Regions from separate parts of the Nocardioides dongkuii genome, predicted to be linked through region 3. Evidence: predicted binding sites of a transcription regulator. Region 3 holds the regulator's gene; each other region holds the start of a gene.
What was found. The regulator LexA, encoded in region 3, represses DNA repair genes until DNA is damaged. The targets are predictions, from matches to a motif close to TCGAACANNTGTTCGA.
Positions count from the first base shown of each region.

Region 1: the regulator LexA is predicted to act here: its motif matches at 3,260-3,275, upstream of H4O22_RS07235 (SAV_6107 family HEPN domain-containing protein).
Region 2: the regulator LexA is predicted to act here: its motif matches at 2,868-2,883, upstream of H4O22_RS02805 (HNH endonuclease signature motif containing protein).

Region 1 is NZ_CP059903.1:1,480,511-1,485,633, forward strand. Features, by position in the region: gene metF (methylenetetrahydrofolate reductase [NAD(P)H]) at 1-820, shown strand, start outside; gene H4O22_RS07220 (phytoene desaturase family protein) at 832-2,139, opposite strand; gene H4O22_RS07225 (YbaK/EbsC family protein) at 2,186-2,659, opposite strand; gene H4O22_RS07230 (hypothetical protein) at 2,714-3,214, shown strand; gene H4O22_RS07235 (SAV_6107 family HEPN domain-containing protein) at 3,346-3,801, shown strand; gene H4O22_RS07240 (class I SAM-dependent methyltransferase) at 3,858-4,589, shown strand; gene dinB (DNA polymerase IV) at 4,602-5,123, shown strand, end outside.
Region 2 is NZ_CP059903.1:610,693-615,815, reverse strand. Features, by position in the region: gene H4O22_RS02830 (Ppx/GppA family phosphatase) at 1-430, opposite strand, end outside; gene H4O22_RS02825 (DUF3109 family protein) at 462-1,241, shown strand; gene H4O22_RS02820 (hypothetical protein) at 1,248-1,793, opposite strand; gene H4O22_RS02815 (hypothetical protein) at 2,083-2,502, shown strand; gene H4O22_RS02810 (hypothetical protein) at 2,557-2,820, shown strand; gene H4O22_RS02805 (HNH endonuclease signature motif containing protein) at 3,001-4,266, shown strand; gene H4O22_RS02800 (VOC family protein) at 4,359-4,997, shown strand; gene H4O22_RS02795 (class I SAM-dependent methyltransferase) at 5,014-5,123, shown strand, end outside.
Region 3 is NZ_CP059903.1:907,527-912,649, forward strand. Features, by position in the region: gene H4O22_RS04330 (ATP-dependent DNA helicase) at 1-1,480, shown strand, start outside; gene H4O22_RS04335 (MXAN_6640 family putative metalloprotease) at 1,588-3,201, opposite strand; gene lexA (transcriptional repressor LexA) at 3,254-3,970, opposite strand; gene H4O22_RS04345 (LysM peptidoglycan-binding domain-containing protein) at 4,229-4,555, shown strand; gene H4O22_RS04350 (IS110 family RNA-guided transposase) at 4,922-5,123, opposite strand, start outside.

The DNA of each region.
Region 1 (5,123 bases), 570 kb from region 3:
CTTCCCGCCCAAGGACGCGGCCGGTGAGGAGCAGCTCTGGCGGGCGATCAGCGACCTGGAGCCCTACCGCCCGTCGTTCGTCTCCGTGACGTACGGCGCCGGCGGCGCGACCCGCGACACCACCGTGCGGGTCACCAGCCGGATCGCCCACGAGACCTCGATGCTCCCGGTCGCGCACCTGACCTGCGTCGGGCACACGCGGGCGGAGATCGACGGCATCCTCGACACCTACGCAGCGGCCGGCGTCAACCACGTGATGGCGCTGCGCGGCGACCCCAGCGACGGCCCGCGGGCGCCGTGGACGCCGACCGAGGGCGGGCTGACCTACGCCAGCGAGCTGGTGGAGCTGGTGCGTCAGCGCGGGGACTTCCGGATCGGCGTCGCGGCCTTCCCGGAGGGCCACCCGACCGCCGAGTCCCTCGACCACGACGCCGACGTGCTGGTCGCGAAGGCCCGCGCGGGGGCGGAGTTCGCGGTCACCCAGATGTTCTTCCGCGCCACCGACTACTTCGGGCTCGTCGAGCGGGTGCGCGACCGCGGCGTCGACCTGCCGATCCTGCCCGGCATCATGCCGATCCTGAACCTCAACGCGATCCGTCGCCAGGGCGAGCTGATCGGCGCCGACGTCCCCGCCGAGGTCGTCGAGCGGATCTCGGCCCACGACGGCGACCCCGTGGCGCTGCGGGCCGAGGGCATCCGCGTCGCCGCCGAGCTCTGCGAGGAGCTCCTCGCCGGCGGTGCGCCGGGCCTGCACTTCTACACGCTGAACCGGTCGAAGGCGACGCTGGAGATCTTCGCCGCGCTCAACGTCAGCGCGTAGTCACCGGGTCGTCACCGGGCAGCCGGCCCGACCTCCTGCGCGACGAGCGCGGCCGACAGCCCCACGAACGGCAGCCCGGCGCCGGGGGTGGCGTGCGCGCCCGCGGCGTACACGCCCTCGATCGGGGTCCGCGGCCCGAGCCGCCGGCGCACGGTGGAGCGGCCCTGCCACAGGACGCCCAGCGGCGAGCCGTGCCAGCCCTCGACCAGGTCGCGCGGGCTGCGGTCGACGCGGGTGACCAGCTGGGAGCGCAGGTCGACGCCGTGCCGGGCCAGCGCCCGCAGGATGTCCTCGGCGAGCCGCCCGCGCCCGTGCACGGTCACGGCCGTGCACCCGGCCGGCGCGGTGCCGCCGGTGCGCACGACGAGCATCGGGTCGCCGTGCAGGACGATCTCGGGGGGCAGGTCGGGGAGCTCGCCCTCGACGCCGACGTGGCTGACCACCGGCGGGAGCGCGGGCATCGTGCGGGCGACGTACGGCGCGAGCGCGGGCAGCAGGCGCGGGTCGATGGCGCAGACCACGACGTCGGCGTCCAGGGTGCCCTCGGAGGTGCTGACGGCCACCACGCGGCCGCCGCGGACGACGAGGTCGTGCACCGTCGTCGAGGTGAGCACCTCCACCTTGCGGGTCGCCAGGCGGTCGCCGAGGACGGTCCCGAGCCGGGCCATCCCGCCCGGGACGGTCCAGGCGTCGAACCGCTGCTCGAGGTAGGCGTGCAGCCCGGCCCACGCCGGCACGTTGCGCAGGTCGTGCCCGGCCGCGACGAACGGGTGGCCGGCGAGGTGGCGCAGCCGCTCGTCCTTGAACGTCCGGCGCAGCCGGGTGTGCAGGCTCTCGCGGCTGTCGAGGCGTGCGGCGACCTTGCGCGGCAGCGCGTCCGGCGTCCACGGGACCTCGAGGTAGTGCCGCCGCAGCACCTCCCAGTCCTCGGTGTACGACGCGACGTGGTCGACCCAGCGCTGGCCCAGTCCCGGCCCGAGCTCCTCGATCGCCGCGAGCTGCGCGCCTCGGGTGCCGCCCGGCAGCCGCACCCGGCTCCGGTCCTCGAACTGGTGCACCCGCACGACGTCGAGCGCCACCAGCTCCAGCTCGCGCTCCAGCGGGCGGCCGGACTTGCGGAACAGGTCGCGCAGCACCGCCGGCAGCAGCGTGGACGTCGGGCCCGCGTCCCAGGTGAACCCGTCGGCCTCGACGCTCGAGAGCGCGCCGCCCAGCGATGCCGACCGCTCGACCAGGGTCACCCCGTGACCCAGCTTGGCCAGCCGCGCGGCGCTCGCCATCCCGCCGAACCCGCCGCCCACGACCACCACCCGCGCCATGGCTGGACCCTAGGCCTCCGGGGCGAGCACGAGGACCCCGAGGTGGTCAGGCCACGTCGATCTCGACCGCGCCGGTCATCGCGAGCAGCTCCTCGACCGTGGTCGAGAACACCGCGGCCGGGTGTCCGGCGGCCGCCCAGACGACCTCGTGCCGGCGCAGCCACGGGTCGAGGTACGTCGGCACCGGCGCCGGGTGGCCGATGGGGGAGACCCCGCCGATCACCTGCCCGGTGTGCTCGCGCACGAACTCCGGCGTCGCGCGCCGCAGCGACCCGACGCCGACCGCCGCGGCGGCCTTCGCGGTGTCGACCCGGTGCGCCCCGGAGGTGAGGATCAGCACGGGGGAGCCGTCGGCGTCGAAGAGCAGGCTGTTGGCGATCGCGCCGACCTCGCAGCCGAGCGCGTCGGCGGCGAGTGCGGCCGTGTGGACCGAGTCCGGCAGAATGACGACCGCACCGGCGCCCCCGCGTCGTGCGTGCTCGTCTCGGAAGCGTGTGATCGCGGGGTGCTCGGACGCCATACTGCGACCCTAGCCAGCCCAGCGGGTCGGTGAGGCCCCGTCGAAAGGACACCCATGCCCCGGCAGCAGCCGACCTCGGTCACCCGCGCGACCCAGGTACTGACGGCGCTGGTCGTCCTCGGCGGCGTGGCCGCCGTCCTCACCGTCTTCCTCGAGGACGAGCTGGTGCGCTCCTGGGCGGAGGGCAACGCGTCGGTCCGCCGGACCTACCGCGCCGGGGGCCTCGAGGCCGTCGAGGCGAGCTCGGTCCAGATCCCGGCCTTCGTGCCGGTGGCCCTGGTCCTCTTCGCCACCATGGCCGGCCTGGCGTGGGTGCTCGACGTGTTCTTCCGGGCCGGGCACGAGTGGGCGCGGATATCGCTCGTGGTCCTGATCGGGTTCACCGCGATCGGCACCGTGGCGGGCATCCAAACGGGCCCGCCGACCGTGTTCGTCGTCTTCTCGGTCGCCTCGCTCGTCCTCGAGGTGGTCTACCTGTGGTTCCTCCTCCACCGCGACACCACGGCGTACCTCCACGGCGTGGACGCGCCCGCGCCCGCCGACGCGTCCCGCTGATCTCTTGACGTCCTGTCGGCACCCGGGTGTAACGTAGGCACCAGTTCGAACACACGTTCGAACCGTCCGGCGGGAGCGACCTCGACCCCCGCTCCCGCCGGGCCTGGGGGTCGGTGGCACGAGGAGACGCGATGACCCACCCTGCACCTGCCCCGGCAGCGCCCCACCCCTACGCGCTGCCCGCGACGACCCACTCCTACCTCGCCCGCGCGGCGGAGTCGCTGAGCGAGGCGATGGTGGCCCCCGACGCGCCAACCCGCTACGCCTGCGCCCACGTGGCGGCCCTGCGCTCGGCCGCGGCGCTGCTGGCCGCGCGGGCCCGCCCGGCGCCGGCCCGCCGCCGTCCGCAGAAGAACGCCTGGGTGCTGCTCACCGAGGTGGCTCCCGAGCTCGCGGAGTGGGCGGCGTTCTTCGCTGCCGGCGCCACGAAGCGGGCGGCCGCCGAGGCCGGCTCCACCCGTGCGGTGACCCCGCGCGAGGCCGACGACCTGGTGCGGGACGCCGACCGCTTCCTCGCCGTCGTCGAGCGCGCCCTCGGCCTGGTCCCGCACGCGAGCGTCGACGCGCCGGCGACGCGCGCGGGCTGACGGGAGCCGCCGACCGTGCCGCCGACGTGGCTCCGTGACCCCCTAGGCTGGTCCGCATGCCAGCGACCGACCGACCCAGCGAGCGCCGCGGCGCGGCGCGCACGGCCGTCGTCTGGGAGTCGCTGCGCCCCGTCCTGGACGGCGGGTCCGCGGGCGCTCTCGACGTCCTCGACATCGGTGGTGGCACCGGCGGCCTCGCCGTGCGGGTCGCCGAGCTCGGGCACCGGGTCACCGTCGTCGACCCCAGCCCCGACGCCCTGGCCGCGCTGGGCCGCCGGGCCCGCGAGCAGGGGGTCGAGGTCGCCGGGCAGCAGGGCGAGCTCTCCACGCTGCTCGATGTCGCGGGCCCGGACGCCGCCGACGTCGTCCTCTGCCACGGCGTCCTCGAGGTCGTCGACGACCCCGCCGCCGCCCTCGCGACGCTGGGCGAGGTGCTGCGACCGGGCGGCACGCTCAGCCTGGTCGTCGCCCAGCGGCACGCCGCCGTGGTGGCCCGGGCGGTGGCGGGCCACTTCCAGCAGGCTCTCGCCCTCCTCGACGACACCTCGCCCACCGGGCGGGCCGGGCGCCGCTACACGCGCGACGAGCTCGCCGACCTCCTGGCTGCCGCCGGCCTGGAGACGACCCGGGTCCACGGGGTCCGCGTCTTCGCCGACCTGGTCCCCGGGTCGCTGCTCGACCTCGAGCCGGGCGCCACGGCGGCGCTGGTCGAGCTCGAGCACGCCGTGGCCGAGCGCCCCGAGTACCTCCCGCTGGCGACCCAGCTGCACGTCCTCGCCACCCGCTGACCGGTCCGCCCCGTGACGCCGGGGCCGACGGGATCAGCCGCCAGCACCCCGATCCTGCACGTTGACATGGACGCGTTCTACGCCTCGGTCGCCACCCGGGACCGGCCCGACCTCCAGGACGTGCCGGTGATCGTCGGCGGCGGCCACCGGGGCGTGGTGCTCTCGGCCAACTACCTCGCGCGCGGGCACGGCGTCCGCTCGGGCATGCCCGGCTCCGAGGCGCGCCGGCTCTGCCCCCGGGCGGTCACCCTGGCGCCGGACTTCGCGGCGTTCTCGACGGTCTCGCGGGCGGTGATGGAGACCTTCCGCCGGGTGACGCCCCAGGTCGAGGTGGTCTCCCTCGACGAGGCATTCCTCGACGTCCGGGGCTCCGTGCGCCGGCTCGGCCCGCCGACGGCGATCGCCGAGCAGCTGCGCTCCCGCATCCACGACGAGCAGGGGATCACCTGCTCGGTCGGCATCGCGGCGTCGCTGTCGGTGGCCAAGCTCGCCAGCCGGCGCGCCAAGCCCGACGGGGTCCTGGTGCTGCCGCCC
Region 2 (5,123 bases), 300 kb from region 3:
CGATCTCCAGCGACCCGCCGCCGATGTCGAAGACCACCAGCCGGCCGGCGGACCAGCCGAACCAGCGGCGTACGGCGAGGAAGGTCAGCCGGGCCTCGTCCTCCCCCGACAGCACGCCGATGTCGACGCCGGTGCGCTCGCGCACGTGCTCGAGGACCGCGTCGGAGTTGGTGGCGTCCCGGACCGCCGAGGTCGCGAACGCCAGCAGGTCCTCGCAGCCCTTGTCCTCGGCCACGACCAGCGCCTCGGCGGTGAAGCCCGCCAGCGCGTCGATGCCGGCCTGGGTCACCGCTCCCGAGTCGTCGAGGTGCTCGGCGAGGCGGAGCGGCTGCTTGTAGGAGTACGCCGGCAGCGGCGCCGCGCCGCCGTGCGCGTCGACCACCAGCAGGTGGCCGGTGTTGGATCCGATGTCGAGGACGCCCACGCGCATGCGTCCAACGTACCCGCCGTACGCTGACAGGGTGCCCGAGGTCGACTTGGTGTTCCCGCGCGCCTGGGTGGAGTTCGTGAACCCCGCCGACGAGGACGAGGTGATGCGCTGCGACCTCACCTGGCTCACGTCGAGCTACACCTGCATCTTCGGGCAGGGCTGCGCCGGGATCTACGCCGACGCCCCCGACGTCGGCTGCTGCACGCTCGGCGCGCACTTCGCCGACGACGCGGACGAGCAACGGGTCGCAGGCTTCGTCGGCATGCTCGACGAGAACCTCTGGCAGCACGGCCCCCGGGGCCGGGAGGTCACCACCGAGGACTGGGTCGAGGTCGACGACGAGGGCGAGCGCAAGACGCTCACGATCGTGGTCGACGGCCAGCAGGCCTGCGTCTTCCAGAACCGCCCGGGCTTCGCGCCGCCGGGCGGCGGGGGCGGCGCCGGCTGCGCGCTGCACGCCCTCGCGTACGTGCTCGACAAGCACCCGCTCGAGACCAAGCCGGACGTGTGCTGGCAGCTGCCGATCCGACGCACCTTCCGCGACGTGACCCGCCAGGACGGCACGACGTACACCGAGGTCTCGATCGCGGAGTACGACCGCCGCGGCTGGGGTCCCGGCGGCCACGACCTCGACTGGTACTGCACCGGCAACACCGAGGCGCACGTCGCCCTGGAGCCGCTCTACGTCACCTCCGCGCCCGAGCTGATCGAGCTGATGGGCCGGCCGGCGTACGACGAGCTGGCGCGGCACTGCGAGGCGCACCTGCGCTCGCGCTCGACGCTGGCGCTGCACCCGGCCGACCCGCACTGAGCCGGCTCAGCCCGTCGCGTCCGTGCACTCCTCGCGGCGTACGTCCTCGCAGAGGTAGAAGCCCCACCGGGTCCTGGCGACCCGTGTGCGCTCGCCGTCGCGGTAGCTGATGCGCAGGCCGTCTCCACCCGCTGCCGGCGACTCCGCCGGCTTGGTGACCTCCACGTAGAGGACCCAGAAGGCGTGGTCCCGGCGGCCGCACCGGCCCTTGACCCGACGGGTCCCGTGGAGCGAGCGCACCTTCCGCAGAGGCTTGGCCGTGGCGAGCGGCATCCCGTCCCACCCGCGCACGACCGTGTAGTCCGTGACCTGAGCACCCCCGACCGGGTTCCTGAGACGGACGTCCGTGATCCGGGCGACTCCGGGGCGCCGGAGGCAGACGTCGGCGGCGTAGAAGGTCGCTGCATGCGGTCCGGGACCGGTCCCCACCACCACGTGCCCGTCGCCGCCGCGGCCCACGTCGAGGAGCCTCGGTCCGGCGCTGCTCGCAGGTCCCGAGAGCAGCACCGCCAGTGCCACCAGGGCGGCTGCGACGCGCAGCGGTCGGCTCATGCCCCCGCATCGTAGGGACTGCCGGGGGGTCGTGTGGACAACTCCTCCGGGTCCCAGGGCGTCACACGGATGTCTCGACGACCACTCGCTGGAGGCAACTGTGTCCCGCTCCCCGCGTCATCCCGTCCTGCTCACGGCGGTGCTCGCGGCACTCGCTGTGGGCTGCGGGTCCGCGACCGAGGATGCCGAACCCTTCCCCCGGCCACGCGAGTCCCGGTCGCCCGAGCCGGCGCGGACCCCACCGTGCGCACCGGCGCGCGAGGTCGCGGCGACACCCGACGACGGCGAGGTGCTGGTCTTCTTCGCGTGCGGCTCTCCCGTCGGCCCCTACTCCGCGTTCTCGCGTCCCGCCGGAGCGGCGGAGTCCCTCGCGACCCGGTTGGACGTGGCCCTGAGGGCGTACTTCGCCGGTCCTCGCCGGGAGGAGAAGAGCGGCTGCACGACGTTCGCGGGACCGGGGACGCTGAGGTCCACGAGCATCGTCGGCACCCGGGCCGTCATCGACCTCGACCTCGACGGCGTCGGGTCGAGCACGAGCGCTCAGTCCCAGCACCTCTGGACCGTCCTCCGACGGCACGCGTTCCAGTTCCCCGGCATCACGGAGATGGAGCCCCGCCACCACGGGAGCTGCGCAGCCTTCGGCGCGGCGGTCGAGGCAGGTCAGTGCCTCGTTGCGCAGCGTGACGGCGCGGCCGTGCCGGGTCCCTGAACCATTCGGCGCATCCCGCCCCGCCGACCGCTCCGCCACCGCCATGCTGCTGCCATGCGGAGAGCCGTCACGATCGCGCTGCACGTTCTCGTCCTCTGCCTGCTCACTGCTCTGGCGTCGGCCGTCTTCCTGCACACCGCGGACGACGACACCTGGTACCCCCGTCCACACGACGCCGACCCAGGTGATGACGACGGCTACCTCGTGGCCGTGCTGAGCCTCCTGCCCTACGTCATCCCGCTCCTGGCCGTCGCGTACGTCGCCGGGGCGCTCGTGAGCCGGGCCCGGCTCTCGCCGACGGACGACACCGACAGGTAGGCCGCTGAGCTCGCCGGATTCGACCCGGTCGAGGGATTGACACCCGTTCGAACGTGTGTTCGAATAGGAGTGCACGCCCGAGGTGGCAGTTCCTCGGGACGTCGAAGGGCGTGCGGGACGCATCGAGCAGGAACCTCGCCGCAGCCAGGCAGCCACCCGGGACCCGATGAGCGCCCATCCGTGATCACTCTGATCTCCGGTGGAGGCTCGATGGACACCCGCACCCCTGACACCCACCCGGTGCTGGGGTTCGTCGCGGCCACCCGCGAGGCCCTGAAGGACGTCGCGGACGCCAACCCGGTCTTCATGACCACCGGGCAGAAGGCGCAGGCGCTCGTCGAGCTGACCGCCCTGGAGTCCCAGGTCGCCGAGCTGCGGCTGCGGGTCACCGCAGCGGACGACGTGGCCGAGGAGACCGGCACCCGCGACGTCGCCGCTTGGGTCGCCCACCGGACCCGGCAGGACACGGCGGCGTCCCGGGCGGACGCCCGGCTGGCGACCGCCCTCGACCGCGAGCACCCGCACCTGGCCGCGGGCCTGCGCGAGGGCAGCGTCTCGCTCGCGCAGGCCCGCGTGATCGCGCACGCGCTCGCCGAGCTGCCCGCCGACCTCGGCGCCGAGCTCCGCGCCCGGGCCGAGGAGGCCCTGGTCGGGTACGCCGCCCACCACGCGCCCGGCGACCTGCGCCGCCTCGGCCGCCGGATCCTCGCCTGCGTCGACCCCGACGCCGCCGACGAGCACGAGGCCCGACTCCTCGAGGACGCCGAGCGCACTGCCCGCGAGCGCACCAAGCTCAGCCTCCGCCGGCGGGGCGACGGCACCACCCGGATCTCCGGGCTCCTCCCCGACGCCGCCGCACACCGGTTGGCGACCTACCTCGAGTCCTTCACCAACCCTCGCAAGGACACCGGAGGGACAGCCACCGCCGGAGTCGGGTCCTACTCCCGACGGCTCGGCCAGGCGTTCGTGCAGCTCCTCGAGACCATCGACCCCCGCCGACTGCCGCTCCACGGCGGCGACGCCACCACCATGTTCGTCGTCGCGCACCTCGACCAGCTGACGAAGGACCTCGGGGTGGCCGAGATCGTCGGCGGCGGCACGATCAGCGCCGGCGAGGCCCGCCGGCTCGCGTGCAACGCCCACCTCGTCCCCGCCGTGCTCGGCGGCGCCTCCGAGGTCCTCGACCTCGGCCGCCGCCGACGTCTCTACACCGCCGCCCAGCGTCGGGCGCTCCTGCTGCGCGACCGCACCTGCCGCGCGGAGGGCTGCGACATCCCCGGCACCTGGGCCGAGGCCCACCACTGGGTGGCCTGGGCGGCCGGCGGGGCCACCGACCTGGCCAACGGCACCCTCCTCTGCCACCTCCACCACCACCGGGCCCACGACGCCGCGTGGTCCGCGGAGCGACTTCCGAACGGCGACGTCCGCTACGCGAGGCGCCGGTAGGCCGGGGTGAGATCTTCGACACGACCTCTCGACGTCAAGAGATCCCGACCCCGCTGTGGGGAGGCCCGAGCGGCTCGCCCACAATCTCTGCTATGCGCTTGGATCACCTCTCGTACGCAGCTGGACCGGACGGACTCGCCGGCACGGCCCAGCGCATCGGGGCCCTGCTCGGTCGCCCCTTCGTCGACGGTGGGGTGCATCCTCGCTTCGGCACCCGCAACATGACGATGCCGCTCGCCGGCGGCACCTACCTGGAGATCGTCGAGGTGCTCGACCACCCGGCCTCCGACAAGGCGCCGTTCGGCCAGGCCGTCCGCGCCCGCTCCGCCCTCGGCGGCGGGTGGCTCGGCTGGGTCGTCGCCGTGCCCGACATCTCCGCCGTCGAGACCCGCCTGGGCCGGGAGGCGGCCCAGGGCAACCGGCACCGCCCCGACGGCACCGAGCTGCGCTGGAAGCAGATCGGCGTCAACGGCCTGATCGCCGACCCGCAGCTCCCGTTCTTCGTCGAGTGGGAGGTCCCGCCCGCCCTGCACCCGAGCGCCGGGGCCGACGGCGAGTACTCGCTGGCCTCCCTGGAGATCGCCGGCGACCCGCTGCGGGTGAGCGAGTGGCTCGGCGAGACCGTCGAGGCGCCGCTCGAGGACGTCAAGGTCGACTGGGTCGCACCGCACGGCACCCCCGGCGTCATCGCCGCCAAGGTGCAGACCCCGCACGGCCTGGTCCGCATCTGAGCGGCTCCGCGGTCCGATGAGCAGCCCGCTCGCCGGGGCGCGGCCCAGCCCCAACATCTGGCACCACCCCGCGACGTACGAGATCGAGAACCGCGCCGTCGACCCCGACGGCCTGCTCGAGGCCGC
Region 3 (5,123 bases):
CCACCGCGAGTGCCTGGGCGCCGCGAAGTGCCCGTTCGGCCAGGAGTGCTTCGCCGAGCTGGCGCGCGAGCGGGCGCACAAGTCCCACCTCGTGGTCACCAACCACTCGCTGCTCGCGATCGACGCGATCGAGGGGGTGCCGATGATCCCCGACTACGACGTGGTGGTCATCGACGAGGCCCACGAGCTCACCGCCCGGGTCACCCAGGCCGCCACCGACGAGCTGTGGGCCGCCGAGGTCGAGCGCGCGGCCCGCCGGTCGCAGCGGTACGTCGACGGCTCGGAGGCCGACGACCTCGCCGACGCGGCCGACGCGCTGCGCGGCGCGATCGGCGACGCAACCCCGGGCCGCTTCGAGCGGGTGCCCGACGACCTCGCGGACGCGCTGGCCCTGGTGCGCGACGCGGCGCGCGCGTGCTTCTCGGCGTACCCCAAGGCCGACGGGGGCGAGAAGGGCGGCGACGCCGACGCCGGCCGCACCCAGGCCCGCGGCGCGGTGCAGGAGGTGTTCGCGACCGCCGAGCGGATGGCGGCGGGCTCCGACGCCGACGTGCTGTGGCTCTCCGAGGGCACCGACCGGATCCCCCCGCGGCTGTGCGTGGCGCCGCTCCAGGTCTGGGGCACGATGCGCGACAAGCTGCTCACCGACAAGACCGTCGTGATGACCTCGGCGACGCTGATGCTGGGCGGCGACTTCGGCAACCTCGCCTCCAGCGTGGGGCTCAAGCCGTCCGAGCGGGTGCTCGAGGGGGCGCCCGCGTCGGCCTCCGCCAGCGGCGCCGGTGACACCAAGGGCACCGCGCTGCCGTGGCGCGGCGTCGACGTCGGCTCGCCGTTCGACTACGGCCGGCAGGGGATCCTCTACGTCGCGCGGCACCTCCCGCCGCCCGGCCGCGACGGCCTGGGCCCGGCCCAGCTCGACGAGATCGTCGAGCTCGTCGACGCCGCCGAGGGCCGCACGCTCGGGCTGTTCTCCTCCCGGCGCGCGGCCGAGACCGCAGCGGAGGCGGTCCGCGAGCGGCTCCCGCACCTGACCACCCTCGCGCAGGGCGACGCCCAGCTGCCCGAGCTCGCCAAGCAGTTCGTCGAGGACCCGCACACCTGCCTGTTCGGCACGCTCTCCCTGTGGCAGGGGCTCGACGTGCCGGGCGAGACCTGCCAGCTGGTGCTGATCGACCGGATCCCGTTCCCGCGGCCCGACGACCCGCTGATGTCCGCGCGCCAGAAGGCCGCCGACAAGGCCGGCGGCAACGGCTTCATGCAGGTCGCCGCCACCCACGCCGCCCTGCTTCTCGCCCAGGGCGCCGGCCGGCTGATCCGCACCACCACCGACCGCGGCGTGGTCGCCGTCCTCGACCCGAGGCTCGCGACCGCCCGCTACGGAGGCTTCCTCAAGTCCAGCCTCCCGCCGATGTGGACCACCACCGACCCCGCCGTCGTCCGGAAGGCCCTCTCCCGCCTCGCCGCCGACCCCAGCTGACGCCCCCTGGAGGCCGAGTCGGCGTGAGTGTGCACGGGTCCCGCCGGGACGTCATACGAACGGGTGGCGATGACGACCAGGGCGTATGACGTCCGGCGCACGAACGCTCACCTGCTGTAGCGGGTGGCCTTCTTCGTCGACACCGTGAGCCGCGCCCGCTGGTTGTCGTCGCGGGGCGCCCCCTGGCAGGAGAAGTAGCTGCCCTGGAAGCAGTCGAAGCGGCGGCTGGCGTTGACCATCGTCACCTCGGCGTAGCGGATCGCGCGGGACCCGAACGGCACCGTGACGCCGCCGCGTCCGGACCGGCCGAGACGGACCAGCCGGGTCTGGAACCGACCGGACTTGGTGCGCACGGTGACCACCGCGGCGGGCGAGGCCACCTTCGGCCCGAGGTCGACGGCGACTCGCAGGCGCCAGGCCTTGCCCATCGACCCGCGCCGCTGGACGCGCACCGTCGAGCTGCTCAGGTGGTCGATCCGGGTGGTGGTGCGGCGGGTGTCGCGGCGACCGACGCGGAGCACGCCCGCCAAGGCGGCGACGGGGTACGACGCGCCCTCGTCGTACGCCGTGGCCGGCCGGCGGTTGGCGGCAGCGAAGCGCGCGACGGTGCGCGGGAGCTTCATCTTGCGCGCGGCCAGCACCGCGGCGACGGCCCGCATCGAGTGCGGGTCGGTGCGGCGGGCGTTGCCGGCCGCCTTGCGCCACATGTCCCGGACGATCGTGGGCAGCCCGCCCTGGGCGGCGGGGGAGCGCTCGGTGAGGTAGCGGAAGAAGATCCAGCTGCCGTAGACGCGGATCCCGGAGCCGTCGTCGATCGACCGCGACGGCTGCGCGAGCGGGCTCTGCCGGAGGTACTGCCGGTTGTCGTTGACCCCGTCGTACAGCTCGTCCTCGACCCAGGCCGCGGTCGACTCCAGGAACCAGCCGTCCTCGAAGATGTCGTAGGCGTACTGGACGGCGTGGAAGTACTCGTGCGCCGCGGTCACCTGGAGGTTCTCCAGCGGGGTGTTCGCCGGGAACTCGGCCCTGCTGTAGTCGTCGTCGAGCACGCAGTAGGCGGGCGCCGCGGGCCGGGTCGGCTCGTCGTCGGGCGCGCAGTAGCCGTAGAGCCCGTCGGAGCCGATGTCGGCGAGGTAGATGTCGGTCTTGGCGTTGCCGCCGCGGTTGCCGTCGGCCACCGGCGTGCGATAGCCGGCGCGGACGTAGGTGTCGTGGATCGAGGTCAGCGTGGCCAGCACGGTCTCGACGTGGTCGGGGATCCCGTCGCCGTCACCGTCGGCGAGGTCGGGAGCGTCGCCGGTGGCCCGGGCCCAGTGGACGCAGACGACCCCGCAGGTCGAGGTGGGGTCGGCGTTGGGGCCGTAGCCGTTGCCGAGCGGGTCGCGCGGGCCGTCGGTGGGCCGGGCCAGGATCCGGTCGGCCTCGCCGAAGCGGTCCTCGGGCAGGTCGCCGGCCGCGAGCGCCAGGTCGTGCAGCACGATCGTGGCGTCGCGGCCCTGCGGGTCGCCGGAGAGCACGTCGCGCGCCTCCTCGAGCACCTCGACCGCGGCGGCCTCCGTGCCGCCCTCCGTGCCGGCCGCAGGACCCGGCGTCGGGTCGGTCGCCGCCGGCGCCGCGACCGCGGGGCCGGGCGCCGTCAGCAGCGAGGCGGCGACCGCCAGGGCGCCGAGGACGACGGCGGCCGTGCGAGTGCGGGGACGAGCGGGCACGAGGATCTCCATCCGAGAACGAGCGACGAGCAGACGTCGATCCTCGCACGCAGCGCCGACAACCTCAGACTCGTCGCAGGACCGCGGTGACCTTCCCGAGGATCGTCGCGTGGGTGCCGTCGATCGGGTCGTAGGCGTCGTTGTGGGGGAGCAGCCAGACCTTGCCGTCCTTGCGGCGGAACGTCTTGACCGTCGCCTCGCCGTCGAGCAGCGCGGCGACCATGTCGCCGTTCTCGGCGGTCTGCTCGCGCCGGATCACGACGTAGTCACCGCTGCAGATCGCCGCGTCGATCATCGAGTCGCCGGAGACCTCGAGCAGGAACAGCTCGCCCTCGCCGACCAGCTGCTTAGGCAGCGGGAAGACGTCCTCGAAGCGCTCCTCGGCCAGGATCGGGCCACCGGCCGCGATCCGCCCGAGCAGCGGGACGTTGGTCGGGACCGGGGCGGCGTCGCCGACACCGGTCTCGTCGTACGACGACTCCTCGGCGCTGCTGAGCGTGCGGCGGGCCGCCATCACCTCGGGCAGGAACACCTCGAGCGCGCGCGGCCGGTTGGGGTCGCGCTTGAGGAACCCCTTCTCCTCCAGGACCTTCAGCTGGTGGGCCACGCTCGAGGAGCTGGTCAGACCGACGGCCTGCCCGATCTCACGCATGCTCGGCGGGTAGCCGCGCTTCTCGATGCTGTCCTTGATGTGGCCGAGCACGCCCAGCTGGCGGGGGGTGAGGCCGGTCGCGTCGGGCGGCCCGTCGGGCAGCTCGCGGACGTTCTTCTTGGTGGCCATGCGGGACGCCTTTCGTCTGGGCCGTCGACGGCCCGGCTTGCTCGTGGCCCCACGGTAGTCCTCCTGCCGCCCCAGTTTCAAACACTTGTTCGAACGGCGTGTCGTTCGAACAAATGTTCGTCGGACCCTTGATTCTGTTCGAACACCTGATCTAGTCTCGTACACATGTTCGATCCGGACGGACTGTCGGTGGCTCCCACTAGACATCAGTCCGACCGCACGATCCAAGGCTGACCGCCACTTCCCCAGGAGGTCCCGATGAGCACGATGACCCACCCGATGGTTCCCACCACGACCCTGCGCCTGACCCGGCGCGGCCGGCTGGCGGTGTTCGTGCTGTCGATGGCCGTCCTGCTCGCCGTCGGCCTGTTCGTCGCGGCCGGCTCGGTCGCCAGCAACGAGAGCGGCGCCGCCGCGCCCACCACCGTGGTCACCGTCGGCACCGGCGAGACCCTCTGGGACATCGCCGCCGACGCCAGCGGCGACGGCGACACGCGCGAGATGGTGCAGCGCATCGAGCGGCTCAACGCCCTCGACTCGGCGATGCTCGTCGCCGGCCAGCGGCTCCGCGTCCCCACGGAGTAGCCCGCACACACAGACTTCGTCAGCCGCCTCGACCCCGGCTGACGGGCCGGGGAAGACAGGGGCGGGGCCAGCGGTGGCCCCGCCCCTGCGGCATTTCCCGGTGGTTGAGCAGCGAATCCGCGCCCACCCGGTGGTTGAGCAGCGAAGCCGCGCTAGCGGGTGAGCGTTGTCGAAACCCGGTGAGCCGACGTACGGCGGTGGTGGGGGTCGTGGGGATGCTGCGGGGGTCTCGACAACGGTCAGGCGCGGGGCGCCTTCCCTGCTCGACCACCGCCGGGGGTTGAGCAGCGAGGCCGCACTAGCGGGTGAGCGTTGTCGAAACCCGGTGAGCCGGCGTACGGCGGTGGCAGGCTGCGGGGGACGCTCCTATGTTGCGTCAAGGGGTGATGGTGGGTTCTCGAGGCGTCGGTAGAGGTCGCGGGCGATGTAGCGCTTGAGGCATCGGCGGATCTCGCGGGGGTTCTTGCCTTCGGTGGTGCGGCGGGCGGTGTAGTCGCGGGTGGGTTGGTGGCAGCGTTGCCGGGTGATGGCGATGGTGTGCAGGGCGCGGTTGAGTTGTCGGTCGCCG